Regions from separate parts of the Acinetobacter sp. GW821-FHT01E09 genome, predicted to be linked through region 3. Evidence: predicted binding sites of a transcription regulator. Region 3 holds the regulator's gene; each other region holds the start of a gene.
What was found. Region 3 encodes PhoB, which activates phosphate uptake and scavenging genes when phosphate is short. Its sites were predicted from a motif close to TGTCATNAANCTGTCATAA; they were not measured.
Positions count from the first base shown of each region.

Region 1: a site for PhoB is predicted at 7,855-7,873, ahead of AC07U8_RS04260 (inorganic phosphate transporter). Genes of this name have one in related genera too.
Region 2: a site for PhoB is predicted at 1,564-1,582, ahead of AC07U8_RS12215 (porin). Genes of this name have one in related genera too.

Region 1 covers NZ_JBWKWU010000001.1:927,750-938,400, reverse strand. The annotation lists gene AC07U8_RS04290 (DUF2239 family protein) at 1-436, shown strand, start outside; gene AC07U8_RS04285 (hypothetical protein) at 530-712, opposite strand; gene cysN (sulfate adenylyltransferase subunit CysN) at 1,084-2,697, opposite strand; gene cysD (sulfate adenylyltransferase subunit CysD) at 2,828-3,736, opposite strand; gene AC07U8_RS04270 (GNAT family N-acetyltransferase) at 3,884-4,330, shown strand; gene AC07U8_RS04265 (capsule assembly Wzi family protein) at 4,513-5,985, opposite strand; gene AC07U8_RS04260 (inorganic phosphate transporter) at 6,187-7,809, opposite strand; gene AC07U8_RS04255 (YadA-like family protein) at 8,464-10,651, opposite strand, start outside.
Region 2 covers NZ_JBWKWU010000001.1:2,662,579-2,673,229, forward strand. The annotation lists gene AC07U8_RS12200 (NAD(P)-dependent oxidoreductase) at 1-696, shown strand, start outside; gene AC07U8_RS12205 (YARHG domain-containing protein) at 778-1,044, shown strand; gene AC07U8_RS12210 (HIT family protein) at 1,073-1,489, shown strand; gene AC07U8_RS12215 (porin) at 1,710-2,816, shown strand; gene AC07U8_RS12220 (DUF4256 domain-containing protein) at 3,157-3,717, opposite strand; gene AC07U8_RS12225 (hypothetical protein) at 4,014-5,213, opposite strand; gene AC07U8_RS12230 (putative signal transducing protein) at 5,662-6,054, opposite strand; rRNA gene rrf (5S ribosomal RNA) at 6,435-6,549, opposite strand; rRNA gene AC07U8_RS12240 (23S ribosomal RNA) at 6,717-9,607, opposite strand; tRNA gene AC07U8_RS12245 (tRNA-Ala) at 9,945-10,020, opposite strand; tRNA gene AC07U8_RS12250 (tRNA-Ile) at 10,065-10,141, opposite strand; rRNA gene AC07U8_RS12255 (16S ribosomal RNA) at 10,201-10,651, opposite strand, start outside.
Region 3 covers NZ_JBWKWU010000001.1:122,331-132,981, forward strand. The annotation lists gene phoR (phosphate regulon sensor histidine kinase PhoR) at 1-1,243, opposite strand, end outside; gene phoB (phosphate regulon transcriptional regulator PhoB) at 1,269-1,979, opposite strand; gene AC07U8_RS00530 (TetR/AcrR family transcriptional regulator) at 2,253-2,927, opposite strand; gene AC07U8_RS00535 (SDR family NAD(P)-dependent oxidoreductase) at 3,140-3,985, shown strand; gene AC07U8_RS00540 (hypothetical protein) at 4,194-4,991, shown strand; gene AC07U8_RS00545 (YncE family protein) at 4,972-6,462, shown strand; gene AC07U8_RS00550 (MATE family efflux transporter) at 6,523-7,890, opposite strand; gene AC07U8_RS00555 (methionine aminotransferase) at 8,018-9,172, opposite strand; gene AC07U8_RS00560 (hypothetical protein) at 9,668-10,399, shown strand; gene AC07U8_RS00565 (hypothetical protein) at 10,411-10,651, shown strand, end outside.

The DNA.
Region 1 (10,651 bases), 810 kb from region 3:
GTTGATTTTTAATGATCAAACGGGCCAAGCCATTGATGTTAATACCATCGGATCTACAGCAGATATTCAACAACGTTATGCTGAACCTGAAGCAGTTAAAAAAGTTGGACGTCCTAAATTAGGGGTAATTTCTCGTGAAATCACTTTGCAGCAAAAGCATTGGGATTGGTTAGATCAACAAAGTTCAAGTGCATCTGCCGTGATTCGAAAATTGATTGACCAAGAGTTAAATAACCCCGATTCAGCAAGTAATAAAATGTTGGTAAAACAGGCAACTGATCGTTTTATGTCAGCAATGTCAGGCAATATGCCCAATTATGAGGAAGCCACCCGTGCTTTATATCAAGGTAATCAAGCGCTGTTTTTAGAATTGATTCACGACTATCCAAACGATTTACGGGCGTATTTGATTTTAAAAACGCAACATGCTTTTTAACTACAATATTCGCAACTATATAAAAATTAAATGCGCTAAGCCTTTGGGATTAGCGCATTTTTTATAATGATCGGCACACGATTAATCATTAAATTATTTTTGTCGTTCGGACTCATCACAAGCTTGTTTTAAACGTTGCATTGCCATCGGATCCATAGGTGCCGTCATCATTGCATGATAGTTTCGGCATTCTTTGGTCGGCTCCTGTATTTTCGATTGGTTTGAGACACAGGCTGTCAATACACTTGCAATACCAATCAGGAAAAATACTTTCATAAGATGACCTACTATTAAATCTTAATTTGAATTAAAACTGAATTTTATTGCTTGTGCTGTTGCAAGTCTGTTTTGATCGCATTCCATCAATGTTAATTCTTCTTATTTTAAAGCTTGCACAGCCGTACCATTCATTGAAGCTCTAAATAGATTTAGCTGAGCACTACAAAAAGTACTAATTGGCTCTTGTTGAGGATGAAAATTTTTAAAATTCCTTCATTTATAGCAAGATATATTCTCTAAGTATTAAACAATGCAAAATTAAAAATGTCTTAATCTATATGATGTTGATTAGTTTTATCTTGTATATATTAAATTTTTGCATCAAAAAACCCACCTTCTGGTGGGCTTCTCTCAATCAATCCAATCTGTTAAAGACGAACCAATTCCACAATTTTTTCAGCCAATTCTTCAACTGCTTCTTGAGCAAATGCTACATCAGCACCCTGTTCAACATCCGTTACCACCACAACACCAGTTTGACGAAGCAATGCAACTTGATCGCTTGATAAACCTGTTTTTGCAATCGCAACAACACCTTGTTGAATCAATAAGCTTTCAAGAGATTGTGCATGTTTAAGTGCTTGAGCAGATACAGCAACCACAGCCGGTTTTTGACCTAAACGTGCAGCACGCGCTTCAGCAGTGACAGGTTCATTGTGTGCAGTCCATTCAACCGCAGCTTCAACCATACCCGCACCAACAGTCACATTACTTAAACGGTCAATGAAAATAAAAGAACCCGTATAACGACTGTCATGATAACGGTCAAATACCACTGGCGCATCAAACTCAATTGTTACATCTGCAATTGCATTTAAATCAAGCTGTTCAACTTGCATTTTTTCCAATGTGTTGACATTGGTACGATAATTAATCTTCGCAACCTTAGCCGGAATGGTTTGTGTACCAAACTTCACATTATAAAGTTTGCCCAACACTAAAGGCTGATCAGTCATCCATACGACTGTTGCACGAGCAGAACGTGAAATGAGCGGTTGCTCACCTGCTTTGACCAAGACATTACCACGCGAAATATCAATTTCATCATTCAAGGTCAAAGTCACTGCTTGACCCGCAATTGCATGTGCTAAATTGCCATCAAAAGTGACTATTTCTTTCACTGTTGATTTCTTACCAGACGGTAAAGCCACAATTTCATCGCCAACTTTCACTTCACCTAAAGCAATCGTACCGCAGAAACCACGGAAATCGAGGTTAGGACGGTTCACATATTGCACAGGGAAGCGGAATTCATGTTTGCTTACATCATGTGTAATTTCAACAGTTTCCAATGTTTCCATCAAGGTTTTACCTTGATACCACGGCGTATTTTCGGATTTATTTACAACGTTATCGCCATTCAATGCAGAAATTGGCGAGAAGATGATATTGGCAGGTTTACGCTCACCCAATTGATTAACAAAATTATTATACTCAACTTGAATTTCATTGAAACGCGCTTCAGAGAATTCAACCAAGTCCATTTTGTTAATCGCAACTACGATATTACGAATACCCAATAGGCTCGCAATAAAGGTATGACGACGAGTCTGTGTTTGTACGCCATAACGAGCATCAATTAAGATGATTGCAAGATCTGCGGTAGATGCGCCTGTGGCCATGTTACGGGTATATTGCTCATGCCCTGGGGTATCGGCAATGATAAACTTACGCTTTTCAGTAGAAAAATAACGATAAGCCACATCAATGGTAATACCTTGCTCACGTTCAGCTTGTAAACCGTCGACAAGCAAGGCCAAATCAGGTGCATCACCTGTTGTACCCACTTTTTTAGAATCACGGGTTACTGCTTGTAATTGATCTTCATAAATCAATTTTGAATCGTAAAGTAAACGACCAATTAACGTTGATTTACCATCATCAACATTACCGCAAGTCAAAAATCTTAACAGGTCTTTATTTTCGTGCTGTTTTAAATATGCCAAGATATCTTGGCTAATTAATTCTGATTGATGAGACATTGCTCAAAGCTCCACAATATTTTGAAATCGGTTGCTATATCTTTAAATCCTCCTAAGTCCTCCGTTTTCTTGCTGGAGTTCCCCCCTCTTTTATAAAGAGGGGTTAGGGGGAGATTCATATAAAAAATACTTAGAAATAGCCTTCTTGCTTTTTCTTTTCCATCGAACCTGCTTCATCATGGTCAATCATACGACCTTGACGTTCAGAGCTTGTGGCTAAAAGCATTTCTTGGATAATTTCAGGCAGTGTTGTTGCTGTTGATTCAACAGCACCTGTCAACGGGTAACAGCCCAAAGTACGGAAACGTACCGATTTCATTTGTGGAACTTCACCTTCTTTTAAACGCATACGTTCATCATCTACCATGATCAACGTACCACTACGTTCAACAACTGGACGTTCAGCTGCTAAATACAAAGGTACCAAAGGAATACTTTCTTGGTAGATATATTGCCAAATGTCTAACTCAGTCCAGTTTGACAATGGAAATACACGGATACTCTCGCCTTTATTGACTTTACCGTTATAAAGATTCCAAAGCTCTGGACGTTGGTTTTTAGGATCCCAACGATGTTTAGCATCACGGAAAGAATAAACACGTTCTTTTGCACGTGACTTTTCTTCATCACGGCGTGCGCCACCAAATGCAGCATCAAACTGATATTTATCCAATGCCTGTTTTAAGCCTTGGGTTTTCATAATATCGGTATATTTTGAGCTACCATAATCAAATGGGTTTACGCCTGCATCTTTACCTTCTTTGTTTTGATGCACGATCAGATCAAAACCGTGTTCTTTTGCCATGTTGTCACGGAATTTAATCATGTCCTTAAACTTCCAACCTGTGTCGACATGCAACAGTGGGAAAGGAAGTTTAGCAGGATAAAATGCTTTTAAAGCAAGATGCAGCATGACAGCTGAGTCTTTCCCGATTGAGTAAAGCATCACTGGATTTTCAAACTCAGCAGCAACTTCACGGATGATATGAATACTCTCAGCTTCAAGCTGTTTTAGATGAGTAAGTCTTTCCTCAGATATAGGCATTGACAGCACCAGCTCACAAAAACGTGTACTTATTACACATATTAAAATTTATATTCATTATAGTGATTTACACCTCAACCCTTTTGCTTGTTTTTTTATATTCATATATAAAAACATCATAAGCAACAACAAGAGATCGGCATGACCACACAAATTATTGCGCTAGAACAGATTGATTTTGAGCAATGGCTTCCACTTTGGCGCGGCTATTTAACATTTTATAAATCACAACTCAGTGACGAACAAATAAGATTATCATGGAAGCGAATCACAAATCCTGAACAAGCTGATATGTTTGGTTTTGCCATCAAAGTAAATGGTCAGGTGGTTGGCTTTGTACATTTGATTGCACATATGAGCATGTGGACAGATTTACCCTATTGTTATCTACAAGATTTATTTGTGGATGAAGCTTTTAGGAATCGAGGTTTAGCACGACAATTAATTGAGCATTGTTATCAGGTCTGCGCAACAAAGTTTGACCGTGTTTATTGGCTCACTCAAGAATCCAATATTAGCGCCCAACACCTTTATGATCGTATTGCGAGTAAAACAGGATTTATCCAATATAAAAAAGCATTAGCATAAAAAAGCTCACCTTTTTCAAGTCAGCCTTTAAAAAAATTGAAGATCTGCATATCAAATAGCTCAACCAACAATTTAAAACTAAAAATCGCTTCTAGAATTTAAAGAAGCGATTTTAGCTTAGTCCCAACTTATCAAACTGTATATGCTTAAAATTAGATATATACAGCCCGACAACTCAGGGCTTAATGGCCGAATAATGCTTTATCTAAAGGAATTTCAATTCCTACAGAAGCACCTGCATCATTGCCATGTACATCAGAATCACTCACCCAGCCATTAATTTTTAATGGCATAGTCGGTTTAATATAATGTGTCCAAGTTAAATCTAATGCTTTAATTTTGTCTTTTTCTGGGAAGGCTAAGTTGATTTGCTTATCACCAAAGAGAGCAGCAGATTGGTTGACTTTGGCATAGATTGCACGACCAGATAAACGATTCATCACATCAAAGCGAATATCACCACCGACAGAAATCATTTCACCATCACCACCCATTGCATGCCCCAATGGGAAACCTTGTTGGTAATAACCATCTTTATAAACATGATGACTATAAGAAACACCTAATGGATCACCATTTGTTTCTGTATTCGCCCATTCAACATAAAGCTGGTACGGCAAATTTTTAAAACTTGAGGAATAGTCAGCACCAGCTAAATACATTTTTTTAGAGGGTAGTAAACCCGCTTCATCTTCCCCAATATATTGCCCATAAAAACTCATCGGAACATTCAGCAAAGATTGAAGATTTAAACGCGCATCAAATCCAGCAAGCTGGTTGGATGGATTACCCACCCCCGTACAGGTGCTATCTGCACACTCATTGTCTTTTCCAATAAAAGCATTCCAATAAGCTTTTGCACTTCCTGGTTGACCTTCCCCATCAATTTGGAAAGCACGTGATGCACCAATTTCTAAATAAGGTAGAGGTTGTGCAGTTAAGCGCAATCCCATTAAACGTGCATCAGGTACAGCCGTATAATCATTTAACTGCCCAGCAAATGCTTGATATTGCCAAGGACCAATCCAAGACAACCATTTAGATTCAAAAGCCTTTTGTTCAGCACGTTGTACAGTAAAACCATAAACTGGACGGCTGGCATCGCCACGAATCAAACTACCATCATGTCCTGGCCCCCAATATGTTGGGATTTGACCCGCAATAACCCACTGATTCCATAGTTTTCCTGCAATGTATGAACCTTCCACATTGACATCTTGGCCGTTATCAATTTGCGGATCTTTTTCACCATTAACACGAAGCTTTGCATCCCAGTTTTCACCGCCTGCATTAAATTCTAATGAACCTACATACTGTGCTTTTGCACTATCCCCAAAAGCTTGAGGAATATTTTTTTGATCAGTTTCAGCAAACAAACCTAATTTTGCGGTTTGATTATCTGCTTTTAGTGCATTTTGAATTGAATCAATAACTTTTTGTTGGGTATTGTTTAAAACTTTTGCTTGAGATAAGGCACGTTGAATTTCATCCCCACTCATTGGCCAAGTCGATGTACTGATTTGAATCACACCTTGCTGATTTAACCAGTTCAAATCTGTGCGAAGATCTTCATTATTTAATACAATTCCCTGTGCAAATACAGGTAAAGACATTCCAAGTAATACAGCAGCACAAAGTGATTTTCTTAAATACATGCTCATTTTTCTCAAGTTTGATTTACAACCACACCTTAATTTTTTTATAAGTTTTTTTCAATGGTGAAATTGTGTTATTCATATTTTAAAATTCCATTATCCAAATAAAAAAAAGTGCACCAAAGTGCACTCATTTTCTTTTAAATTCAGATAATAACGATCATTCAGCTTTTAAAACAATCGCCATCTCTAGCTTTTAAATTAAAATACTTTTAAAAATAGCCAGAATAAACCACCTGATAAACAAATCGTTGCAGGTAAGGTAAAAATCCATGCAGAAAGAATCGTTTTGACTGTTGCAAAATTTAATCCAGTTTTATTGGCAACCATGGTTCCCGCAACCGCACTATTGAGTACATGAGTCGTTGAAACAGGTAAACCAAAACCATCTGCAGCAGCGATTGTAGTCATCGCCACCAGTTCAGCAGACATCCCTTGACCATAGGTCATATGATGTTTACCAATACGCTCGCCCACAGTAACCACAATACGTTTCCAACCCACCATTGTTCCTAAACCCAGTGCCAATGCCACAGCAACTTTTACCCAGTTTGGAATATATTGGAGGAAAGAATCTAAGTTTTTGCGATACTCTTTTACCACTTTGCCTTGAGCTTCATCCATTTTTGGAAGTTGATCAGCTTTATCCAAGCGTTTAAAAGCCGTGGTGCTTAAGTACATATCATTGCGTAATGAAGATACTTCAGCTTCTGGGATATCTTTGAGATCACCAAATTTACCAACGCGCTCCCCCAAATGATCAGTCAAACTGGCCAATGCAGGAACAACTTCAGGATTCATTTCTTTGGTTTGGATAAACTTAGTGATGGTCACACGTGCTTGTTCATCTGGAATATCAGCATGTTGTGCGTAAATTGCCGTCGCGGTTTGACCAGACAATTGTGAGAATGATTGTAAATGTTGTTGGTCTAATCCTCTATTCAACGAATAAGCCAAAGGCACAATACCAATCAAAATCAGCATGATTAAGCCCATACCTTTTTGCCCGTCATTTGAACCATGTGCAAAGCTTACACCGGTACAGGTGAAAATCAGAATTGCACGGATCAAAGGTGGTGGTGGCTTATTGCCTTCAGGGGGTTGGAACAACTCAAGTTGTTTTTTAAATATTTTTTTAACAATCAAAAATACAATTGCTGCAAATGCAAAACCAATCAAAGGAGAAAACAGTAATGCTTTACCCACTTTAAGCACTTGATCCATGTCTACACCACTTGCACCCGTTGAAGCGTGCAAAATGTAGTTCATGATGCCTACACCCAAAATTGAGCCAATCAAAGTGTGAGAGCTTGATGCCGGAATACCTAAGAACCAAGTGCCTAAATTCCACAGAATCGCCGCAATCAGCATGGCAAAAACCATAGCAAAACCAGCGCCACTGCCTACATTCATGATCAGTTCAACAGGAAGTAAGGCAATAATTCCATACGCAACTGCGCCACTGGCAACCATTACCCCAAGGAAGTTACAAAAGCCTGCCCACATCACTGCTACAGGTGCAGGCAATGCATTGGTATAAATCACGGTTGCTACAGCATTGGCTGTATCATGAAAACCATTTACAAACTCAAAACCCAAAGCGATAAATAACGCTGTCGCTAAAAGAATCACTGAATAAAGGCTTAACGGTGGAACATGTGCTAAATCTGCACTAACTTGCACCCCAATATAAATCAAGGTAGCAATGATAATCGTCAGAAACACCGGCATAAAAAATTTCGGTGTTGGTACATGTACATTCGTCGATTTAGCAGCTTGAGACGATTGTGCAGAATCTGAGACGGGAGGTAAATTCGAATTCATGCAGAAAGTTAGCGAATATTAGAATGCGCTTATTGTTCAATTAAATTGTGACAATTATATGACAAATAGAGGTCATATGAAGTGAAATTTATAATTATTTCACTTCAGTATTTCGCTACATAAGCGACAAAATTAATATTTTTATTATTTATAATTAGTATCTTACACTGATAAATTCAATATAACTTAAGCAAAATATTATATTTCAGACTGAAATAATATTTGTAATATTTCAGACCAATTTAAGTTATTCATCATTTGGCATTACCATTTTTCATGAAATTTATGACAAATTGATGAAAAAACAAACATGCTTTTAACTTTATTTTTAAATATTTTCCAATAAATCCCGTTTACTGAATCTATGCAAGTTTAACGCCAACAATTTTCCTTTCACTAAAGTACTCTGCCTGATCAAAAAATCGTCTTGAATTGCATGTGTTAGACAAATAATGTGTGAAAAAATAAAGAGATCATCCAAGTAATTTTTCACACACTTTTTAACAGCTTGCTCTAACAGATTAAGCAATCATTCACTTTTCAATTTCTAGTTTGAATAAAAAACTCAGCGTTCTGTAAACACTGAGTTTTTGACTTAAGATCATCTCGAAAGCTAATTCTGAATGTAAATTGAATACTTGTGTCTAATTAAAATTATTTCCACTGATAGCCCATAGACACGGCACCACCAATATTGCTACGGCTGTCAGCAGAAGCACCCATTTTCCAGACGATCTTATTGCTGTCAGTAATGGCACTCACCCCGATTGCCACAGCAGTTTCACCTCGGTAACCCGAAACACCCGCACTAACCATACTCATACCCGCTTCAGTGGGTTGTGGTAAGTTACCTACCGCCATCGCACCTGCGATACCTGCATAAGTATCGTTACGCAAGTCATCCATGTTTTTATTGGTGTCATAGAAAGCTTGTTCCAGATTACTTACCCGAGTATCTATAGCGCCCAAGGCATCCCCTACATTATGGAAGGTTCCCCCTGCGACATTGTAGGTGGGTGCACCAATCGAACCATCTTTGTTCAGTGTGGAACCGCCACCTAAATGTTGCGCCACACTGCTATTGGTTTGGTGTAATTGTGAACCGTTAATGGCATCCGTAGAGCTTGAGGTAATTTCACCATTTGCTAAACCACTGACTTTATTTGTTGTCCCATCAATCGTGACTTTACCCACATTGACCTTATTCGCTGTCACTTGCTTTGATGTGACTTGATTTGCAGTAACAGAATTTAACTGAATATCCTCTGCTAAAGCCACTTGATAGTTATTTGAACCATCTGCATTGGTACTACTGTTTACAACAGTGTTCTTACCTGCAGACACGCTGGTTTTAGCACCGGCAACCTGTCCATGTATTGAAGCAATTGCATCATGCACATTGTCTTTACCTGTATTTCCAATATTACTGGTTTTGATCGTTCCATCTGGATTAACTTTTGCATTTCCGCCCAATGCATTTGCGACGCTTTCAGCGGTGTCATGTAATTGACTACCATTAATGGCCTGATCAGAATCGGCACTCACCTTACCGTCAGCCAAACCACTGATGGTATTGTTTTGTGAATCAGCCTTAATATTACCCACCGTTACTGAATCAAAACTCACATCATCTTTGGTTGCAACTTGATAATCGGTTGAACCATCTGCCTTAGTGGTTTTCGTTACTTCAGTATTTTTACCTGCACTTACAGTTTCTGTAGAACCTTTAGCTTCATTGGTTTTAGACATTGCAGCCTTTAATTGTGCAACATTGACCGCATCTGTATCTGCTGTACCCGCTGCTACACCAGTAATTTGACGAGTGATCCCCCTTGAGACATCTCCCACAGAAAATGCTGCTGCACTACTTCGCCATGTACTCCCTGTATTGCTAGAACCAAACCCTGTCAATGGATCAAAGCCTGCAATACCCGCCGCAGTATTAGCAACTGAGCCTTTACCAAGTGCAACACTACCTTCCAGCTCGGCACGTGTATCCGTTCCAATCGCAACCGCATCTTTACTCTTGGCAGATGAATTAAGGCCAAGCGCAGTAGCGCCATCTCCTTTTGCACTCGCACCAACACCTACCGCTACAGCAAGTGCTCCACTTGCACCATCATTGTTATAATTACCCGCTTTGTTACCAGCATCATTGATACTCACATAATGAGTCATATCCCCTGCACCAGCATAAAGTTTTTCAACCGCTTGGTTTGTGGCATGTAATTGTGAACCGTTAATAGCATCTGTACTGCTTGCACTAATTTCACCTGCAGCTACATTGATGATTTGTCTTTCACCACCGACTTTACCGACACTGACGACACCATTGACTGTTGATCCTACACCAGCAAAGGCATAATCCTCGCCATTAATGCTGACTTTATCTACTACAGTTGCTACACGATCTGTGGATGCGTTACCTAAGACCACACTGTTGGCTTGGGTCGTTGTGACATTATTGCCAAGGACTTGAGTATTATCTTGAGCAACGTTATTACTCGCACCAATCGCTGTAGAGTTTTTACCAGTTACAGTATTCAAAAAGCCCACTGCGGTAGAAAAATCGGCTTTTGCAGATGCACCATCTCCAATAGCAACTGACGATTCACCACCCGCTAAAGCACGGCCTACAGCTAAAGCATTTTTACCCGTCGCACCATCATTTTTGTAGTTATTACCTTGAGTACCACCATCATTAACACTGAAATAATGTGTAGTTGTTGCAGCCTGAACTGCTTTAAGTTGTGATAGGTTTACTGCATCAGTATCTTGGCTCGCTGCTGCAACATTGCTAATACGGCGTTCTTTTCCAACCGTCCCCACTGACACTTCACCA
Region 2 (10,651 bases), 2.5 Mb from region 3:
ATTATTTTTTCATGTTTACCGACTAGCCAAGATATCGATGATTTAATCCAAGATTTAAAGATCAAAAATGGCGCGATTTGGGTCGACTGTACCAGTGGTGTACCTGATGCTGCGCGTAAACAATCTGAGTATCTGCTCAAAAATAATATTCACTTCTTAGATGCCCCTGTAAGTGGTCAAACCATTGGCGCTGAAAATGCAACACTGACCTTTATGGTTGGCGGTGCGGCAGAAGCGTTTCAAATTGCCCTACCTGCAATGCAGGCGATGGGTAAATTAATTAAACGTGTCGGTGACTCAGGTGCAGGCTTTGCAGTAAAAGCTGTAAATAATATGATGATGGCGGTTCATTTATGTGCGGCCGCTGAAGGATTTACCACGCTGAAAGCACATGGGGTAGATTTAAATGAAGCGCTTGATTGTATCAATGCATCCAGTGGTAAAAGTGGTGTGACTGAAACTGCACTACCGCAACGTATCCTCAATCGCAGTTTTCCACTGACCTTTGCTTTACCCTTATTGGCAAAAGATACAGGTATTGCCATTGATTTAGTTCGTGATGCAAGATTATCAGCACCAATTCTTGGTTTAACACAAAGCTTAATTACCGCAGCCAATAGCCTTTCAGAGCCTGATAGCGATTTTTCTACCGCGGTAAAAATGTATGAATCATGGAGCAAAATTACATTAGATTAATTTTTCGTCATTGAATAATCACAACTAAACCTTATAATCACATTAAGTGACATGTAAATATGTCAATTTCGAGGTCGTATCATGAATAAATATGTAATTGCTACACTTTCTAGTTTATCTATTTTAGTCGCTAGTCACGCTTTTGCTGATAACACCCAAGAATGTAAAAAATTGCAAGATGATTACAATGTCATTTATGCATCAAAAGGGTTCTGTTTTAAAGATCCTGAAGCAAAAGCAAAATATAATAATGACAATTGTTATACAAGTAAGCCTAAATTTTCTGAAAAAGAGCAGCAAAAACTTGACTCTATCAAGGAACGTCAGAAAGAATTGAACTGTAAATAATCACATTCACACCTTCAAGGAAATAAACATGGCTTATGATGATCAGAATATATTTGCACGAATTTTACGTGGTGAACTTCCTGCAATTAAAGTTTATGAAGATGATCATGTGCTTGCATTTATGGATATCATGCCGCAAGCCGATGGGCATACCCTGATTATTCCGAAGACGCCAGCAGTGACATTGCTCGACTTAGATCCTGAAATTGCAGCTTATACAATCAAGATTGTGCAAAAAATAGCGCAAGCAATTGAAACAGCTTTGGATGCTCAAGGTATTGTATTGATGCAACTTTCTGGAGCTGCTGCTGGACAAACTGTACCTCATGTACACTTTCATTTGATTCCGAGCTCGGTGCATGAATTAGGTCGTCATGCTATTCAAATGGGTGATCAGGAAAAAATTAAAGGGTTTGCTGAAAAAATTAAAGCTGCACTGGCTTAATTAAAAACCTTTTTAGAATCAATGGGGCTAATCAAGCCTCATTTTTTATTTAAATTACACAAATGTTAAATTCACGTCATTAAATTGTCATTTTTTCTTCACTGATATGTAACAAAGTTTACAGATACTGCATGCAAGTTAGTAAGTAGTGCACAAACCCACACTTACTGAATAAAAAAAGTAACTGCAAACCCATTGAACATGTTTTGGAGAAATCTCAATGAAAAAAGTGCTACTCGCTGCAGCAATCGCCACCCTTAGCATAAGCGCAGCTCAAGCAGCGCCAACATTGTATGGTAAATTCAACGTAACTTTAGATCAAATTGATAAGAATGGCTTTAAAGACGAAAGCGTAACTAAAGTAAACTCTAACGCTTCTCGTATTGGTGTTAAAGGCGAAGAGAAATTAACAGATAAATTGTCTGCTGTTTACTTGGCAGAATGGCAAATCAGTGCTGATGGTGATGGCGATGCTTTCACTAACCGTAACCGTTTCGTGGGGATTAAATCAGACGGTATTGCAACGTTAAAAGTTGGTCAGTTTGATTCATATTTCAAAAATGCTGCTGGCAACAACCAAGATATCTTCAACGATCACAACGAACTCGATATGACTGCGATTTTAGTTGGTGAAGATCGTTTAAAAAACGTGATCGGTTTTGAAACTGATAAAAAATTATTGGCTGGTTTAGCTTTCAACATCATGTTTCAGCAAGGTGAAGAATCATCTGCTTTAAAAAATGATGCTAAAGGTCAAAAAGGTAGCCGTGATAGTTTCGGTGATGGTATCTCTACATCACTTACTTATGACAACAAAGACTACGGTTTTGCTGCTGCTGTTGCAGGTAACTTCGGTGTTGCATCTAAATATAATGCATATAACTCTGAATTAGGTAGTAACACAATCTACTCTGACGCAATCCGTGTTACAGGTTCTGTAGACTTGAAACCTGCGGGTCTTGATGGCTTAGTATTTGGTGCATTATGGCAAACTGCTAAACCGTCTGATGATACTGTTGCAACCACTTCTGGTACTACAGTAACATCGTTCAAAGGCTTGAAAGAAAATGCTTATGGCATCACTGCTGCATATGCAATTCCTTCTACACCGATTAAGCTAAAAGCTGAATATATTTCTGCAACGACAGAACTATATGGCCGTGATGATCGTAAACAAGACCTTTACGGGATTGGCGCGGATTACAACATCAACAAGCAAGCTCGCTTCTACGGTGTTGTTGGTCAACAAAAGCGTGATTGGTCAACTACATCTACACCAGAGAAAAAGAAAACTGTTATTGGTTTAGGTATGGAATATAACTTCTAATCCGAACCTTTAATAAAAAACGGCAAGTGATCTTGCCGTTTTTTTCGACTCAATAATTCAAAAGCTCATTTTATAAAATACATATTCATTAGCTGAGTAACCATCATATAAATTTAGCGCTCTTATAAATAACGCACGTATCGTTTCATCATCCATGACAGATCTATCATTTAGCAACATGAATTTCATCGTTGGATAGGCATACAGCTCCCCAAACCAAAACTGAAAATCATTAATTTAAATATCAGTATGTAGGATATAACAAGAGTTATATCTAAACACCAAAAATACAAACAAGCTCGACAGAATCTTAGGATTTCACGCTGTCAATTTTTAACAATTAAAGTTTGATATAGGTTCGAAACCCACGACTCGCATAATATGAGGCAGCACCATTATGATAGGTAAATGTACGCCCATAACGCTGATCACAAAAGATCGCCCCACCTTGCTGACGTAATATCGTTGGTGTTTCGACCCAGCTAGATGTTTTTAAGTCAAATTTGAATATTTGCTGTAGAGCATAATACTGTTGTTCCGTCATTAGTGCTAAGGCATGCTTATTTACCCAGTCGATCACCGTATCTTCAGGAGGATGATCCTTGCGACTGAGTAATGCCTCTCGGTCATAACACAGACTACGCCTTCCTTTTGGCGACTCAATTGCACAATCAAAAAAATACACACCTTCTGTATTCGGTAAAACAACCACATCTGGCTCGCCGCCAGTCATTTCCATTTGTTGTAAAGCCCATAACTTTTCAGGACAAAGCAAAAGTTGTTTTTGGACAAAATCCCAGCTCATTTGTGCATGTCGTTCTGTATGCTGCTGAAAACGCTGTGCTAAGGTTTTTAATAGGTTTTCAATTTGCAATGGACTCAGTTTTTCTTGCTGTTTTATCATTTATTTTACTGCCTAATTTTAAGCCTTTACTAACATAACATTATCCACCAAGTGCAACCAAATCCGCCTTTTGGGCATACTGAAGTGGATTGATTAAATAGTCTGGCACGGATAATTCAATGGAGTTCTCTGCATATGCAATTCTTTCTACACCGATCCAACTAAAAGCTGAATATATTTTTGCAACGACAGAAAAATCGTCGTGGCGATCGTAAGTTACGGGATATAGCTTCTAATCTTAATTTAAAAAATGGCAAGAAATCTTGCCGTTTTTTACTTAACAACAGAATATTTTAAAAATCTCGTATTTCATCAAACCAAGCATTCACTGTTTCTTGATCTATATCGAATGTTGAAGCTTCAACCAGTTGCAGTACAGCAAGACCAGTATCTTCTCTTTCAACAGTTTCAATATTGGGCAATGTATTAATTATCTCAACAAGTTCAATAATTGCACCTTTCACATCTTGTTTTGTCTTCGCCTTGGAGATTTCTTTTAAAGCAGATTTATATGCTTTGATCGCAATTTTTGCATTATTGCTTTCCCAGTTTTCAAATGGAATTCCATATTCAGTGGTAAACCATATTGAACTCCTCAGTTTAGACACCGACGAATAATCCAATTGTTTTTCTTTAACTAAATGCTTTAATTCAGCATTTAACCTTTTCCCTGTTTTTTCATCAATATTCCATCCAATGAAGGACCTTAAGTTTTCCCAAGTATTTAAAGCTGGAAAGCCTTCCAAATTTACGGCATAGCGTATTCCAATACGTTCAAGTTGCTGAAGTTGCTTTAAACTTGCTGTATTGATTATATTCCCAGTTAAGTTTAGATTTTTTAAATTAGGAAACTGTAATAAGCTTTCACAATCAAAAGCTTGACCTAAAGGTTTAACAGTTAAATCTAACGAAGTTATTGCCGCTAAATTTTTCATAACAGGAAGATGGTATGCCGATACCATTGGATCTTTGTTTGTCGTTGGTTCTATTCTCAAATGGGGATATGCTGCTGTGGTAATAATTTCAAATTGCTCAATATGACCAGCCAAATGAAGCGAATATAACCCCTTCTTATTCTCATCATCAGCATGATTTAAAACTAATGTGATTGGATATTGATCTGCTTTGATTGAAAAGTTATGAATTTGAGCATGACTTAAATCTAGACAAATCGCTTGCGTAGGTCGCCAAGAAAAATCTTCTATTACTCTTTTCTTCGACCATTCAATAAACCCCTGATCATTTCCCCAATAATAAAAAAATCTTGGCCAATCTCCATAAGGATGCAAATGCGCATTTTGTTGACCATTTGGCGTATAAAAAGTATTAAAAGCATCCCAATTGATTACAGCATTTTCTTCAACAAGAACATCAAACTTTTTCTTGTCCATGCCGATTCGACCAATTGAGAAGCTTCCTTGCCCAGCTGGAATTTTTATCTGATGGCTATTTGTACCTGTTAAAGAAACATAAATGGGAGTATTTCTATCCATGTTGATCCATTAATTGTAAATTGTACGATTCAGCTTTCAGCAAATATTAATTACTTATACTTGTGCAAATAAGCATATAAACTCAACACAGAATATATCAAGCTTAAAGCTTAGCCTTTGTTTCATTTTAGCAAAATATGAACATGTTAGATTTAGCTCTATATTTCAACTTTCCCAACTTAGATACTTAGATGATCTAAAAGACCTTGATGATCTATTTTGACCACAATCAGTGGATGGATTAGAAATCCCAATTTTTTCTAAGCAATCATCACCTAATTCTTTAATATGAAAATCCACATAGTCTTTGACTATTCCTTCAACTTCAAAATCCTGTTGAATGATGCGTTGTTTTTGTTAATCAAATTTTACGATATTTTCTAGTAAGTAATTTATTTGATCTAAAGTTTGCTTATTTAAAATATCTTGCCGATTTTCCAATAGAGTACTAACTCCAAAAATGTTGGCACTGTTTACACTTCGTTCCATTTTTATAAAAAAAGAGCGGAAAACCAAGCAATAGAAAAACCAAATAAGCGGGACGTTTTCCTTCGGTATATGGCTGTATATCACTACTACCACAATGAGGGCAACTTTCACCTGCTCCAAACTGTTGTTCTAATTCTTGGCTAAAATCTTGGGCAAGTAATGCTTTAGCCTCCTCTGCATAGCTTTCAGGAACTAACAGTCGCACACCACCCAAAGCATTGGAGTAAAGCCAATCCATATTAATAGTATGTTCATTTTCAATACGTGCTGGAATTTCTGCTGCTTCTAATTGCGTTTTGGCAATCTGAGCCTCGTAAGGAAATGAATATGTTTCAGCGACAACCCATTGCATAAAAACACCTAACAGAAATAAAAATGGATTTTAAGCTCAATTCGTTTCACTGTATATTGCATAAATTTATTCAGTTGATGCTTTCATTTTTCAAATTATGCGGAAGGAAAGGAAATTTCATAAAAATAAGGGAATACGTTGGAGGATAGATAGGTTTTAAAGCAGTGCATTTTATCTATTTCCGTTAAATGTCATTCTTCTTTCTATTCTGCCTAAGCAACCAGTAACTATAGTTAGTCTTAACTCTATCCTACTTTGCAATATTTTGATGAGGAAGTAAAACAACAAAATTTACATCTTATTCTTACTATTTATTATTTTTCTCCGCGCATAAAAAAACACCCCGCTCTCGTTAGAGACCGGGGTGTTTTAGATTTAAAAGCTGGCGATGACTTACTCTCACATGGGTAACCCCACACTACCATCAGCGCTAAGAGGTTTCACTTCTGAGTTCGGGAAGGGATCAGGTGGTTCACTCTTGCTATTGTCGCCAGCAAACTGTTATGGACTTGTTCGGGTCTTATTTAAATGCCTTACTTCGTACCAAATGAGTTTAACAGAACATTTGAGTTGAATAGTTTAACTAGCTTTACAACTAAATCAAGTATGTTTGATCTTTTATGAATCAAATGATGCTTCATATACAACTGCTTGGGTGTTGTATAGTCAAGCCTCACGAGCAATTAGTATTGGTCAGCTTCATGCGTCACCGCACTTCCACATCCAACCTATCAACGTCGTAGTCTTCAACGGCTCTTTAGAGGACATAAAGTCCTAGGGAAATCTTATCTTGAGGTAGGCTTCCCGCTTAGATGCTTTCAGCGGTTATCCCTTCCGAACATAGCTACCCGGCGATGCGACTGGCGTCACAACCGGTACACCAGAGGTTCGTCCACTCTGGTCCTCTCGTACTAGGAGCAGATCCTCTCAAATTTCCAACGCCCACGGTAGATAGGGACCGAACTGTCTCACGACGTTCTAAACCCAGCTCGCGTACCTCTTTAAATGGCGAACAGCCATACCCTTGGGACCTGCTTCAGCCCCAGGATGAGATGAGCCGACATCGAGGTGCCAAACACCGCCGTCGATATGAACTCTTGGGCGGTATCAGCCTGTTATCCCCAGAGTACCTTTTATCCGTTGAGCGATGGCCCTTCCATACAGAACCACCGGATCACTAAGACCTACTTTCGTACCTGCTCGACTTGTGGGTCTCGCAGTTAAGCGCGCTTTTGCCTTTATACTCTACGCGTGATTTCCGACCACGCTGAGCGCACCTTCGTACTCCTCCGTTACTCTTTAGGAGGAGACCGCCCCAGTCAAACTACCCACCAGACATGGTCCTCGTCCCGGATAACGGGACAGAGTTAGAACCTCAATATTACCAGGGTGGTATTTCAAGGATGGCTCCATAGCAACTGGCGTCACTACTTCAAAGCCTCCCACCTATCCTACACAAGTAAGATCAAAGTTCAATGTCAAGCTGCAGTAAAGGTTCACGGGGTCTTTCCGTCTAGCCGCGGGTACACCGCATCTTCACGGCGATTTCGATTTCACTGAGCCTCTGCTGGAGACAGCGCCCCCATCATTATGCCATTCGTGCAGGTCGGAACTTACCCGACAAGGAATTTCGCTACCTTAGGACCGTTATAGTTACGGCCGCCGTTTACTGGGGCTTCGATCAAGAGCTTCGCTTACGCTAACCCCATCAATTAACCTTCCAGCACCGGGCAGGCATCACACCCTATACGTCCACTTTCGTGTTTGCAGAGTGCTATGTTTTTAATAAACAGTTGCAGGGGCCTGGTTTCTGTGGCTGCCAATAGCTCAAGGAGCAAGTCCTATCACCGTCAGCAGCGTACCTTCTCCCGAAGTTACGGTACCATTTTGCCTAGTTCCTTCAGCAGAGTTCTCTCAAGCGCTTTGGTCTACTCGACCTGACCACCTGTGTCGGTTTAGGGTACGATTCCTGTGTAACTGAAGCTTAGAGACTTTTCCTGGAAGCATAGTATCAGCCACTTCGCTAGTAAACTAGCTTGCTATCAGCTCTCAGCATAGAGCACCCCGGATTTGCCTAAGATGCATGCCTACTGCCTTTCACCTGGACAACCAACGCCAGGCTGACTTAACTTTCTCCGTCCTCTCATCGCATTACACAGAAGTATTGGAATATTAACCAATTTCCCATCGACTACGCCTCTCGGCCTCGCCTTAGGGGTCGACTCACCCAGCCCCGATTAACGTTGGACTGGAACCCTTGGTCTTTCAGCGAACGGGTTTTTCACCCGTTTTGTCGTTACTCACGTCAGCATTCGCACTTCTGATACCTCCAGCATACTTCTCAATACACCTTCATCGGCTTACAGAACGCTCCCCTACCACGTATACATAGTATACATCCGCAGCTTCGGCATATAGTTTTAGCCCCGTTACATCTTCCGCGCAGGCCGACTCGACTAGTGAGCTATTACGCTTTCTTTAAAGGGTGGCTGCTTCTAAGCCAACCTCCTAGCTGTCTATGCCTTCCCACATCGTTTCCCACTTAACTATAATTTGGGGGCCTTAGCTGGCGGTCTGGATTGTTTTCCTCTTGACTACGGACGTTAGCACCCGCAGTCTGTCTCCCGGATAGTACTCATAGGTATTCGGAGTTTGCATCGGTTTGGTAAGTCGGGATGACCCCCTAGCCGAAACAGTGCTCTACCCCCTATGGTATTCGTCCGAGGCGCTACCTAAATAGCTTTCGGGGAGAACCAGCTATCACCGAGTTTGATTAGCCTTTCACCCCTATCCACAAGTCATCCCCTGGCTTTTCAACGACAGTGGGTTCGGTCCTCCAGTTAGTGTTACCCAACCTTCAACCTGCTCATGGATAGATCACCCGGTTTCGGGTCTATACCCAGCAACTAAACGCCCTATTAAGACTCGATTTCTCTACGGCTCCCCTATGCGGTTAACCTTGCTACTGAATATAAGTCGCTGACCCATTATACAAAAGGTACGCAGTCACCAAACAAGTTGGCTCCCACTGCTTGTATGCATGCGGTTTCAGGATCTATTTCACTCCCCTCACAGGGGTTCTTTTCGCCTTTCCCTCACGGTACTGGTTCACTATCGGTCAGTCAGGAGTATTTAGCCTTGGAGGATGGTCCCCCCATATTCAGACAAGGTTTCACGTGCCTCGCCCTACTCGTCATCATTATATGTGCCCTTTCGTGTACGGGACTATCACCCTCTACGGTAGCACTTCCCAGAGCTTTCCGCTAAAACACATATAACTTAATGGGCTGATCCCCGTTCGCTCGCCGCTACTGAGGGAATCTCAATTGATTTCTTTTCCTAAGGGTACTGAGATGTTTCACTTCCCCTCGTTCGCCTCGCATGACTATGTATTCATCATGCGATACCTACCTTATGGTAAGTGGGTTTCCCCATTCAGAAATCTCCGGATCACAGGATATTTGCCGCCTCCCCGAAGCTTATCGCAGGCTATTACGTCTTTCATCGCCTCTGACTGCCAAGGCATCCACCACATGCACTTAATTACTTGACTATACAACCCCAAACAGTCGTTAATCCCTACAAGGAGGATCAACAATGTGAACTTAATCACTTCTATTTGTTGCCTGTGAACTTAATCACCATACAGCTTCAATTTAATTCATATACCAAAACGCTTGATTCAGTTTTATCGCTAGTGCTCATTTCACTCAACATTAACAATTACTTGCTAACATCAACTAAAACGAGTTTAAACAATTATTTCAACTCAAATATATTCTGTTAATGATTCACTACCGCCTCGTCAGCGAGTAGTTAACTGTGATAAATCACAGAACTTAATAAGCTATCGGCTTACTAAGTTCTGTAATCACTTAGTCTTTATATAGTGGTGGAGACTAACGGAGTCGAACCGTTGACCTCCTGCGTGCAAAGCAGGCGCTCTACCAACTAAGCTAAGTCCCCAGCTTAAGATCTTAATATATCTGCTCTTCTGTGTTCAGTAGACTTGGTGGGTCTGACAAGACTTGAACTTGTGACCCCACGCTTATCAAGCGTGTGCTCTAACCAACTGAGCTACAGACCCTCAGATACATCAATGAAGAACAACTTGTTGTGGATTCTTACCAATCGTCAATCTTTCGTTAAGGAGGTGATCCAGCCGCAGGTTCCCCTACGGCTACCTTGTTACGACTTCACCCCAGTCATCGGCCACACCGTGGTAAGCGTCCTCCTTACGGTTAGACTACCTACTTCTGGTGCAACAAACTCCCATGGTGTGACGGGCGGTGTGTACAAGGCCCGGGAACGTATTCACCGCGGCATTCTGATCCGCGATTACTAGCGATTCCGACTTCATGGAGTCGAGTTGCAGACTCCAATCCGGACTACGATCGGCTTTTTGAGATTAGCATCCTATCGCTAGGTAGCAACCCTTTGTACCGACCATTGTAGCACGTGTGTAGCCCTGGTCGTAAGGGCCATGATGACTTGACGTCGTCCCCGCCTTCCTCCAGTTTGTCACTGGCAGTATCCTTAAAGTTCCCACCCGAAGTGCTGGCAAATAAGGAAAAGGGTTGCGCTCGTTGCGGGACTT
Region 3 (10,651 bases):
TGGCAAGCCCTAAACCTGTTCCACCCGTTTGACGGCTTCGTGCACTATCTACACGATAAAAGCGTTCGGTTAAACGTGGAATATGTTTTGGGTCAATTCCGATCCCGGTATCTTCAACAGTGAAATAACCATGTTCACTGTCATCATGCCAGCCGATTGTAACAGTGCCACCTTTAGGGGTGTATTTAATCGCATTGGTGATTAAATTACTAAACGCACTGGCAAGCTCTGCATCAGAACCAATTAAGTCACAATGACTGTCGATATCTAAATTTAAAGTATGTCCATAATCGACATTGTAGGCTTGTGCATCATCAAAAAGCTGATTCATCAAATTCGGCATATCGATGATTTGATTTTTTGCGATCTGTTTATTGCCTTCCAAACGTGAAAGCAAGAGTAAGTCATTGACTAAGGCATTCATACGACGTGTTTGCGATTGCATCTGTTCAAAAGCACGTTTCCAGCGCGGATTTAAATCTTCTTGGTCGGTAAAGGTTTCGATATAACCACTGAGTACTGTCAGCGGGGTACGAAGTTCATGTGAAATATTGTCGACAAAGTCTTTGCGCATCTGTTCCAGATTATGTACACGTGTGACATCGTAAGCGACGAGCAAACGGCTTTCACTACCAAAACGTGTCAGTTTAATCTGTACATAATGCTCTTCATAAACCGAAGATTTTATTTTAATGCCATCTGGAGATTGGTCGATATTATTAAAATATTCAATAAAGCTCGGTTGGCGGATAATGGTCAAGATATTACGACCACGATCTAGCGGTTGAATGCCCAACAGTCTTTCCGCAGCAGGATTCCACCATTCAATTTGATGTAATTCATCCGTTAAAACCACAGCTTCGGCTAAAGCAATCAGTGAGGATTGCGCACGATCAATCAATCCGACCATTTCAGCTTGAACAACCCGTTCTTGGCGTTGTGCACGATAAACATTAAAAAGCAGCGCACCCCAAATACCTTCTAGATTGGGCGGAGAATCATAAGGACGATTCGAAATCCACTCATTGACCAAGTATAAAGAGCGTAATTGAAATAGAAAAAAAACAGCAAAACCGATGGAAATACAAATCCAAAAATACCCTATCCCTAAACCAATAAATCCGCCAATAATGAGTAAAAAACCAAGTAGGCGTAAATCTTGTTTTGCAAATTCCCACAAGCTACTATAACGGAATTTTTTATGTTCTCGTGCAAGATCTGGGACGGGGTAGGGTTCATACATAGAAATTTATTTACCTTGAGAATGCTTAACCTAAAGCAACATCTGCACGGGTAGAGAAGCGATAACCCGTTCCACGCACAGTTTGTACGTAGCGATCAGCGCCATAAGGTTCAAGCACTTTACGTAAGCGGCGGATGTGTACGTCTATGGTACGGTCTTCAATATACACGTTACCACCCCAGACCTGATCAAGTAACTGGGCACGTGTATAAGCACGTTCAGGATGTGTCATAAAGAATGCCAATAAGCGGTATTCCGTTGGACCCATTTCTAAAATATTATCACTAAAACTGACGCGTTGGCTCACTGGATCAAGTATTAATCCATTGGCATCAATGGTTTTTTCGCCACTCAGTGCATTGGCACGACGAAGGACAGCTTTGATACGCGACACCAATTCACGAGTAGAGAATGGTTTGGTCATATAGTCGTCTGCACCAGCATCAAGACCTTGAACCTTATGGTCTTCTTCACCACGTGCTGTCAACATGATGACTGGAATTTCTGCCAAGTTTTCATCACGTTTTAAGCGACGACATAAGTCTACACCGCTCACACCGCCAGGCATCATCCAATCGAGTAAAATCAAAGATGGTCGTTGGTCAACAATCATTTGATGGGCTTGTTTTGCATCTTCAGCTTGCAGGCATTGAAAACCTGCCATATCCAATGAGGTATGAATCATTTCTCGAATCGGAAGTTCGTCATCGACGATTAATATATAGTCATCTTTCACAACGCAATATCCTATGTATGAACGGTGTACCGTCTTTTATTTATGACAGGCTTATTACAAAGATTAATTATGACAGTATCATTGCAAAAAGAAGATGTTGACGAATTTTTGCAAAAAAATGTGACAAATAATCGTCGATATGATGAATAATCCATGACATTTTTAAATAAATGGTCAGTTTTGAGGAAAGAAATTCATTTCAACTGAACATCAAAATGCGCTATTTGCCAGTTTTGTGACGATTTTATGACAGGGTTGTTCAAGCTAAAAAGCTTATTTAGATGAAAATGAATCAATCAGCGATATAAATACAATTTCACATGCTGAGACAATTTCTTCTAGCGATTGTTTAAACCCACCCATGACCCAGCGAACCGCAATTTGAGTCACATAGCCATTTAAACCTGTGGCAACCAAGGAAATTTCTTGTTCACTGCGTTTAATATGCGGCATCATCAGCGTGACAAAGGAGTGAATTAATCGGTCGAAACGGCCCATCGTTTCATGGATCGTGGCATGATTATGCAGTTCTTGAACCAGCATGGCATCGATATAAATAATACGCGCCACACGTGGATCATTTTTTAACATGGTAAAGATTGCAGTTAAGCCACCACGAATCATATTTTTAGGATCAGGTGCTGCTTGCATGACGCCTTGCATCACGGTTTGTTGTAATTGTTCAATCAGTTGTAGAAATATGACTTGGAACAGTTCTTCACTTTTTTTGAAGGACTCATAAAAATAACGTTCAGTCAGCTTGGCTTCATTACAAATATCTTTGACGGTGACAGAAAAAAAGCCATGCGTACCATAAGCTTCAATCCCTGCTTCGATTAACTTTTCTCGACGTGCAAGTTTCCGCTCAGATAAGGACATGCCTTTAAATTGACGCTCTTTGGCAGCTTTATTTATAGTTTTCTTTTCAGTGGAAAGTGGCTCATTCATTGTAAAAAATTACTCGTGTCATATTTGATTGTCACAAAGAAGCGCTTATTTTAGCAATAAAAGCCATTGAAACCTATTCTAGAATTTTTGTATAAAAAAACATCGGCTAAATCATAATATAATATTGACAATAATGATTGTCAAAATTATATTGAGCAAGTGAGCTGCACATCACTCTGAATGCTTTGTGCGGGTTTAAAAAAGGATAGACAATGAAAAATTTTAAAAACAAAGTCGCTGCAATTACTGGTGCTGGCTCTGGTATGGGACAACAACTTGCTATTTTATTGGCAAAAGCAGGTTGTCATTTATCCATTAGTGATGTGAATGAAAAAGGTTTAGCTGAAACCGTTGAACTGGTCAAACCGTATAATGTTCGTGTGACCTCAAAGAAAGTGAATGTTGCCAAAGTTGAAGAAATGCGAGCTTGGGCTGCGGACACAGTGCAAAATCATGGTTCTGTAAACATGATTTTTAACAATGCTGGTGTAGCTTTAGGTTCTACCGTAGAAGGTGCATCTTATGACGAACTAGAATGGATCATGGATATCAATTTCTGGGGCGTTGTATACGGAACAAAAGAATTTTTGCCTTATATCAAGAAAACAGGTGATGGGCATATCATCAACATTTCGAGCTTGTTTGGTTTAACCGCGCAACCGACCCAGTCTGCATATAATGCATCTAAATTTGCAGTACGTGGTTTTACTGAATCATTACGTCAAGAATTAGATATCGAAAAGTGTGGTATATCGGCACTATGTGTCCATCCAGGCGGCATTCGTACCAATATTGCAAATGATGCGCGTATGAATGACAGTTTACGTTCTTTAGGAATGAACCCTGACAAATCAGCAAAAGCATTTAATAAACTATTGCGTATGCCACCAGAAGATGCTGCTCAACAAATGTTGGATGCTGTACTAAAAGACAAACGTCGTTTACTTATTGGAAATGATGCAAAAACCTTAGATTTAATTCAGCGTATTTTACCGACTGGATATCAAAAAATTACAGGTTTTGCGACCAAGTTTAGTAAAAAGCTAGAACCAAAATAATTGATTTATAAAATGAAAAAACCGTCAAGCTGACGGTTTTTTCATTTTAGATATTGTGAAATAATCGAATCAATTGAAAATAAAAATCAGCATGCTTTAAATTCATTAATATTCTGCGGATTGGGATTGATACAATAATTTGTTAGAATAGATCAGAAAATATTAAATTTTTATTTTTATTATAAAGATAATTTGAATTGAGCATTTTATGAAGAAAGCCATTTTAAGCCTAAGTATAGGTATGATTTTATTCGCCTCACATTTAACCTATGCTGCTACTGATCAAGAGAATGCCAGTATTTTAGACAGTGTCGCTGGTGTACAAGACCATTCAAGTCATGATACGGCAGAAAATACAGAGCTTTATAGAGCAGAAATAGAACGACTCTACCCACAATATATCAAAGAGGATGAGGATGATCGGTTATATTCAGGTTTCTTAGCAGATTATAAATATAGAAAATTTTGGTCACAATATTTTGATCGTTCTGTGCAATATCTAGACTTATATCAAACAGCTATTCACCAAGAACAATTACGCAAAATAGATCCTGATCTTTCTAAATTGGATGCGATGTTATATTCAGATTTAACCATTATTTATCAATTGCTTGATCAAGTTCAGGAAGAATTAAAACCGGTTGTGCATTTTAATCGTAGCATTGTTGATAACATTCGATTTGATCAACCTTATCCTTTATTGGATGAAGATCAGGCCAGTACTTATCGATCTGCATTACATGATATGAATGACATTCAAGAAGCGCAGAAGAAACAGCTCGTTCTATTAACCCAAATGATTGACAAGTACCAAGATCAGGTGGATGAGTTTGCAACAATTGTGTCTAAACGGGTAAAAAAGCAGCATGAAAAAAATATCGACGTATTGAATCGAAAAGTGGCGTTGATTGGGCACTATTTATCAGCCCAACTGCAAGGCTATGATGCATTTAAAGCGACCTATAGTGTATTAGATAGCTATGATCTTGAAGCCCATACAACCTAATGCCAAAAAATTCCAACAAGCTGCACAGTCAGAACAGAATATAAAAAGAGTGAAAGCGATCATGGCTGCCATCCCTTCAGGACAGGGTCAAAGTTCAGCACCCTCGCCACAGCAAAATCAGATCAGTGATTTACAACAGGCCAGTCAATATTGTAACTATCTGTGGAATGGTGAAGAGCAGCTTGATATTGGAAGCTACTTGGGGAAAACCAAGCAACAGTACATCCATGATTGTCATGAACAAAAGATCAAGATTCAAAAATTCTATGAGAGTCAGGTCTTTTTGGAAGCTGTCCCACAGCAAACCGTTATTTTATCCAATATGAATGCAATGGGAGATTATCGTCGATATGGGGACAATCTTTACTATACAGAAACAGAGAAAAATGCAGTCTATCGATTTAATCTTGTTTCATTCAAAGAGGAACTGCTTTACCAATATGCTTTAGCTGATGATGAAACTGGTTGTATGCACAACATGTGCCGAGGTGTCGGTGCAACCGATGTGGTGTTAAGCCGTGATGGCCAAATCATGTATGTGGCATCTTTGGATTATGACCAAGTTTTTGCAATCGATTTAAAGACCAAACAGGTATTGCAAAAATTTAAAGTTGAACGTTATCCACGCAAACTATTATTGGATAAACAGGGTGAAAATCTATATGTTTACAATGGTGTAGGGAACAGTATTTCACGCATCCAGTTGAAATCAGGCAAAATCACCACAGCCGCATTGCCAGCAAATTATCAGGAACACTTTTGTCGTGAAATCGATATGGTCTTTGAACCAGAGCAAAAAAGTATTCGTATTTTAGGTGATTGGGCAAATCATCCTTATATTTATATGAATACTGCGGATCTGAGTTTTTTTGAACTCAATTTTGATGTACCTGAAAAAGTTCTCTATTCCGTTGATGCGTATCGTTCAGTGGTTGAGTTTTATCAAGATTCGGAAAACCAAATTGGGATTTATGATCGACGTGTTGCAGATATTGTAAGTGTAATTAACGTCCAAGATGAACCATCTACAAATCAAGATGAGCAAGAAGACAATCGCTATACTTATCGAGAGATCTACACCAGAAGCATACCTATTTTAATGAGTTATTTAGGTGATCAATATTTGTATTATGCTGAGAAAGCCAATTTTAACCGATTCAATCAGTTAAATAGTGCCCTAGATCAACAAGATTTAGATATTTATCTACTGAATCTTGTTGACCAAACGCAAGAAAATAGCCAAAAGGTTGCATTTAAACTACCTGCCAAACCTCAGAAAATTGAACTGCTGGAAAATGGAAAAATTTTAATCTTATTTGCTGAAAGCTATCTCAATGAGCAGCAAATTTTACCGCAAGCCTTAGTCTTTGATCCGAATGATCCAGCAATTCAACAAGTGTTTGAGCGTAATAAAAGCAAGTTATTAGGGCAGTCGGAGCTTAAAGTAATTGAGCTTTATCGAAAGGATTAAAATCATCTCGATAAAGCTCAACATTATTGATTTAAATGTATGGGCAAAGTGCCGATGCATTTAAATTAAGATCTCAATCGTTTTCTTTTTCCAAACAAATTGGTAATACAAACCTTGCATTAAGCATAAGCTGAAAAAGGTCAGTGCAAGCGCATACCAAATGCCTTGTAAACCAAACCACTGACTAAATAAATAAGCACATGGAACTTCAATGAGCAGGATGGATAAAATATTAAAAATCATAGGAACAGTTACGGTTCCGCTGGCCCGCATGATTGAGGCAAAAATTGCACTGGCACCAAAGAATATAATCGACCACAACACGATAAATAATAATTGTTGACCCAATTCAATCACCGATGGATCTGTAATAAACAGCGCCATCAAATATTTTGAACAAATATAGGCCAAGAGTACCAATGAGCCTGTAATCACGATATTACTCAGCAGCGCTGTACGCGTCACTTTTGCCAGCAGTTCAGATTTCCCAGCACCAATGGCTTGAGCGGCGAAGATGGAACCTGCAATGGCAATCGACAAAGCAGGGAATTGGATATAGTTGAGCACTTGGTTGACGGCGCCATAGGCCGCTGTTGCATGTGCACCATGTTGGTTAACCAGTCCAATCACCACCAGACCTGCGACCGAGTTGGTCACCATTTGAATACCTGTCGGCACGCCCAAACGCAAAATACTGCGACTAAATTGTGGGTGATAGCGGATATGCTGGATTAACGCTGAATCTGGTCTTAAAGCATGATCTTTTTTATTCAAATAGATATAGAGAAAAGCTAAGGTCGAAATAAAGCCTAAGCCACTGGCAATCGCTGGAGCAATAATGCCGAGCTTAGGTAGACCAAAATAACCGCCAATCAAGGCTGGCGTTACAATGACGCCCACAATGATCGTCAGACTTGATGCCATCAATGGTGTAGTACTGTCACCCACACCACGTAAAATAGAGGTGTAGGTGATATAGATGAATAGAAAAGGGCTACTCATTAACATCCATTGAACATAGGGCAGTGCAAGATGCATGATTTTGGGATCTATACCCAAAAGCAATAGAATTTCTTTGGCAAAAAACACCCCTAAAAAGGCAATGATTGATCCACCAATCAGGGTCATAAATAACAATGCGCCAACAATGGTACGCACTTTTTCGATATCTTTGGCGCCCCACGCTTGCCCAACCAGCACAGTTGCGCCTGTAGATAGACCAATCACAAAAGCCAGCAATAAAAATAGAATCGGAAAAAATACCGAAATTGCGGCAATCGCTTCTACACCGAGCATCTGCCCAACAAAAATGGTATTAATTGTTCCAGATAGATTTTGCAGAATATTGGTTAGAATCAGTGGGCCGAGGAAGATTAAAAAAACCTTCCAGAACTTGGGTTGGTGAAGCATATCGGGACGAGCTGGCATCTTTTATTCTACTGTCTATTTCGAGTGTCTTTATCTTATTGATAATATAACAAACGCTGAGTAAAAAGCCTGAGTATTTCAGTAACTCAGGCTTTAATTTTAAAAAGATGATCTGTATGGATCGGGATTAAATTTGATTTAAAATTTCACAGGCCTGAATTAAAGTTTGTTCCTTTTTAGCAAAACAAAAACGCACTAAACGTAAGTTTTTAGGGGCTTGCTTATAAAAAACAGAAACTGGAATCGCCACAATTTTATGTTCTTCCGCTAAGAATTTACACATCTCTACATCATTTAAATCTGGGCGAATTTGGCTGTAGTCGACATTTTGAAAGAATGTACCTTGAGAGGGAATTAAACTGAATTTTGAATTCGCAATACCTGAAATAAACAGGTCACGCTTTTGCTGATAGAAGCTTGATAGCCCATCAATATGTTCAGGATGCTGTTGCATAAAATTAGCAAGTGCCATTTGCACGGGGGTTACGCCACAGAAGTTGGCAAATTGATAAATTTGACGGAATACTTTCATAAGCGCTGGTGTTGCAATGCAATAACCTGTTTTCCATCCTGTCACATGAAAGGTCTTACCAAAAGAACCGACCACAAAACTACGATCTCTGAGCTCTGGAAATGACAATGCTGAATAATGTTTTTCACCGTCAAAAATCAAATGCTCATAGACTTCGTCTGAAAGCACAATAATATTTTTATCTTGAATCAGTTCAATTAAATTTAACCAGTCTTGTTTAGACCAAATCGCCCCAGTTGGATTGTGTGGAGTATTTACAATTACCATACGGGTTTTATCTGTAATTGCAGATTTGACTTGATTCCAATCCACGGAAAACTCAGGCGCATTGAGTGGGATATGAATGGCTTTACCACCGACCAATTGCACGCTTGGTGCATAGCTGTCATAGCTTGGATCAAAAATAATCACTTCATCGTCTTGATGAATGATGGCTTGTATTGCACTAAAAATCCCGATCGTTGCCCCCGGGGTGATGGTGATTTCTGTGACTGGATCAAGTTGTAATTGATCACGTTTTAAAAACAGTTGCGCCAGTTGTTCTCTTAGCGCGAATAAACCATCGCCAGCAGCGTATTGGTTAAAACCGTCCAACGTTGCTTGGCTCAGTGCTTGTAGCAACGCAGGTGGTGTATCAAAGTCCGGAAAACCTTGTGACAAGTTAAGGGCGTTAAGACGATGTGCCATAGCGGTCATGATGCTAAAAATGGTGACGCCTTGAGCAGGGAGTTTGGAGTGGATTTCGATCATGACCAGACTGATTTTATAAATGGGTTGGTGGCAGTTTAGCAGGTCGTTTTAGTGAGCTGAATAGGATTAAGTAATCTATTGGTTAGGGGCGATGGGTTTTCAAGATTGATGAAGTTAGGTTTTCGATGGGCGTAATTTTTAGTTACACAATATATGGGGGATGTTGAGTTGGGATTTTTGCTTTATAGCTCCTATTATATTGATAATAAGGGTAATGTTTGACTTCGCATAACGCCCATTATGTTAAATAGAGTGGTCAATTTTAGTAGAAAACCGTATTTGACTTTTATTAGCTTAATATATAGATTATAGGTGTTCTTCATTCTATGTAATGCAAAGAATGTAAATCAATTATTTTGATTTACTTTGGTCTGCGTGAACCTTGTCTGTATGAGATCAGAATCATGGCTGTTTTATAAAGTACTTAACATTAATTAAGTTCTTTCGTTTTTTATTTAAACTCATACTAAAAAACATATTATCAAGGACTTAATCATGCGTTTTGATATATTAAAATGCCAAGTAGATTTTGCATCTACTATTGTTAAAATTGGTCATACTTATAATTTATTGCCAGTAAATATCAACTATCCATCGCATCAGCAATTTTATGAGATATTTTCAGCAGCATTAGGTCAAAAATCCTATGCCTCGCTTAAAACTAATCCTGATGTACAGCTAAGATCTGATGATCAATTGGCTCGACAACGTATTGAAAAGCTTTATTTAAAGCTTAACCCAAAAGTTAAAGCACAATATTTGTCTAAATCAATCGAATTCACTGTAAAACTTATTGAATTTATTAATATTCATGCCCCTTGTGCTGATTTCCGCCGGTTAGCACCTCAAGAAATGTTGATGATGGGTGAAGTCCGAGTTCATCCTGCAAACTCAACACTATTTAAAAAACCATCTTATAAAAGTTCTATAAGTGCAATGTATGTTCAGGCTATTAACGGTAATGATTGGCTTAAGTTATTTAGCTTACCTATTCTTCATCGTTATTATGATCAAGCTATCGATAATTGGGCAAAAGTAAATATTACAGAGGCCTTTAGTAAACAAATAAATGATGACTATATTTTAATATTTAATATTTTCTGGATTGCAAATTTTAGTAGTAGTTTGGAACCACAAAATAGAATATTTTTAAATGATGATATGTCAAAATATCAAGGTTATCCTAGTGAGTTCCAAGCTCTTATCAACTTTAATTTGTATATGTAAGGGGGAATATCATGAGAAAATTAAAAAAATGTTATCGCCCTCAAATCTCATTACCAGCTACTTTAACCTTTGAAGATGAATACTATGAATTACTAACAGTTCAATCAGAAGATTTTAGTGCTGATTATCTTATAGATATCAATGGATATTATGAAGGTTTCCGTTTAAGTGGCGATATTTCAGGATTCGGTACTGTTGCTTTTGATATTAAGCAAAATGCTTTTTATACTGGAATAATTGAGAACTATGTAG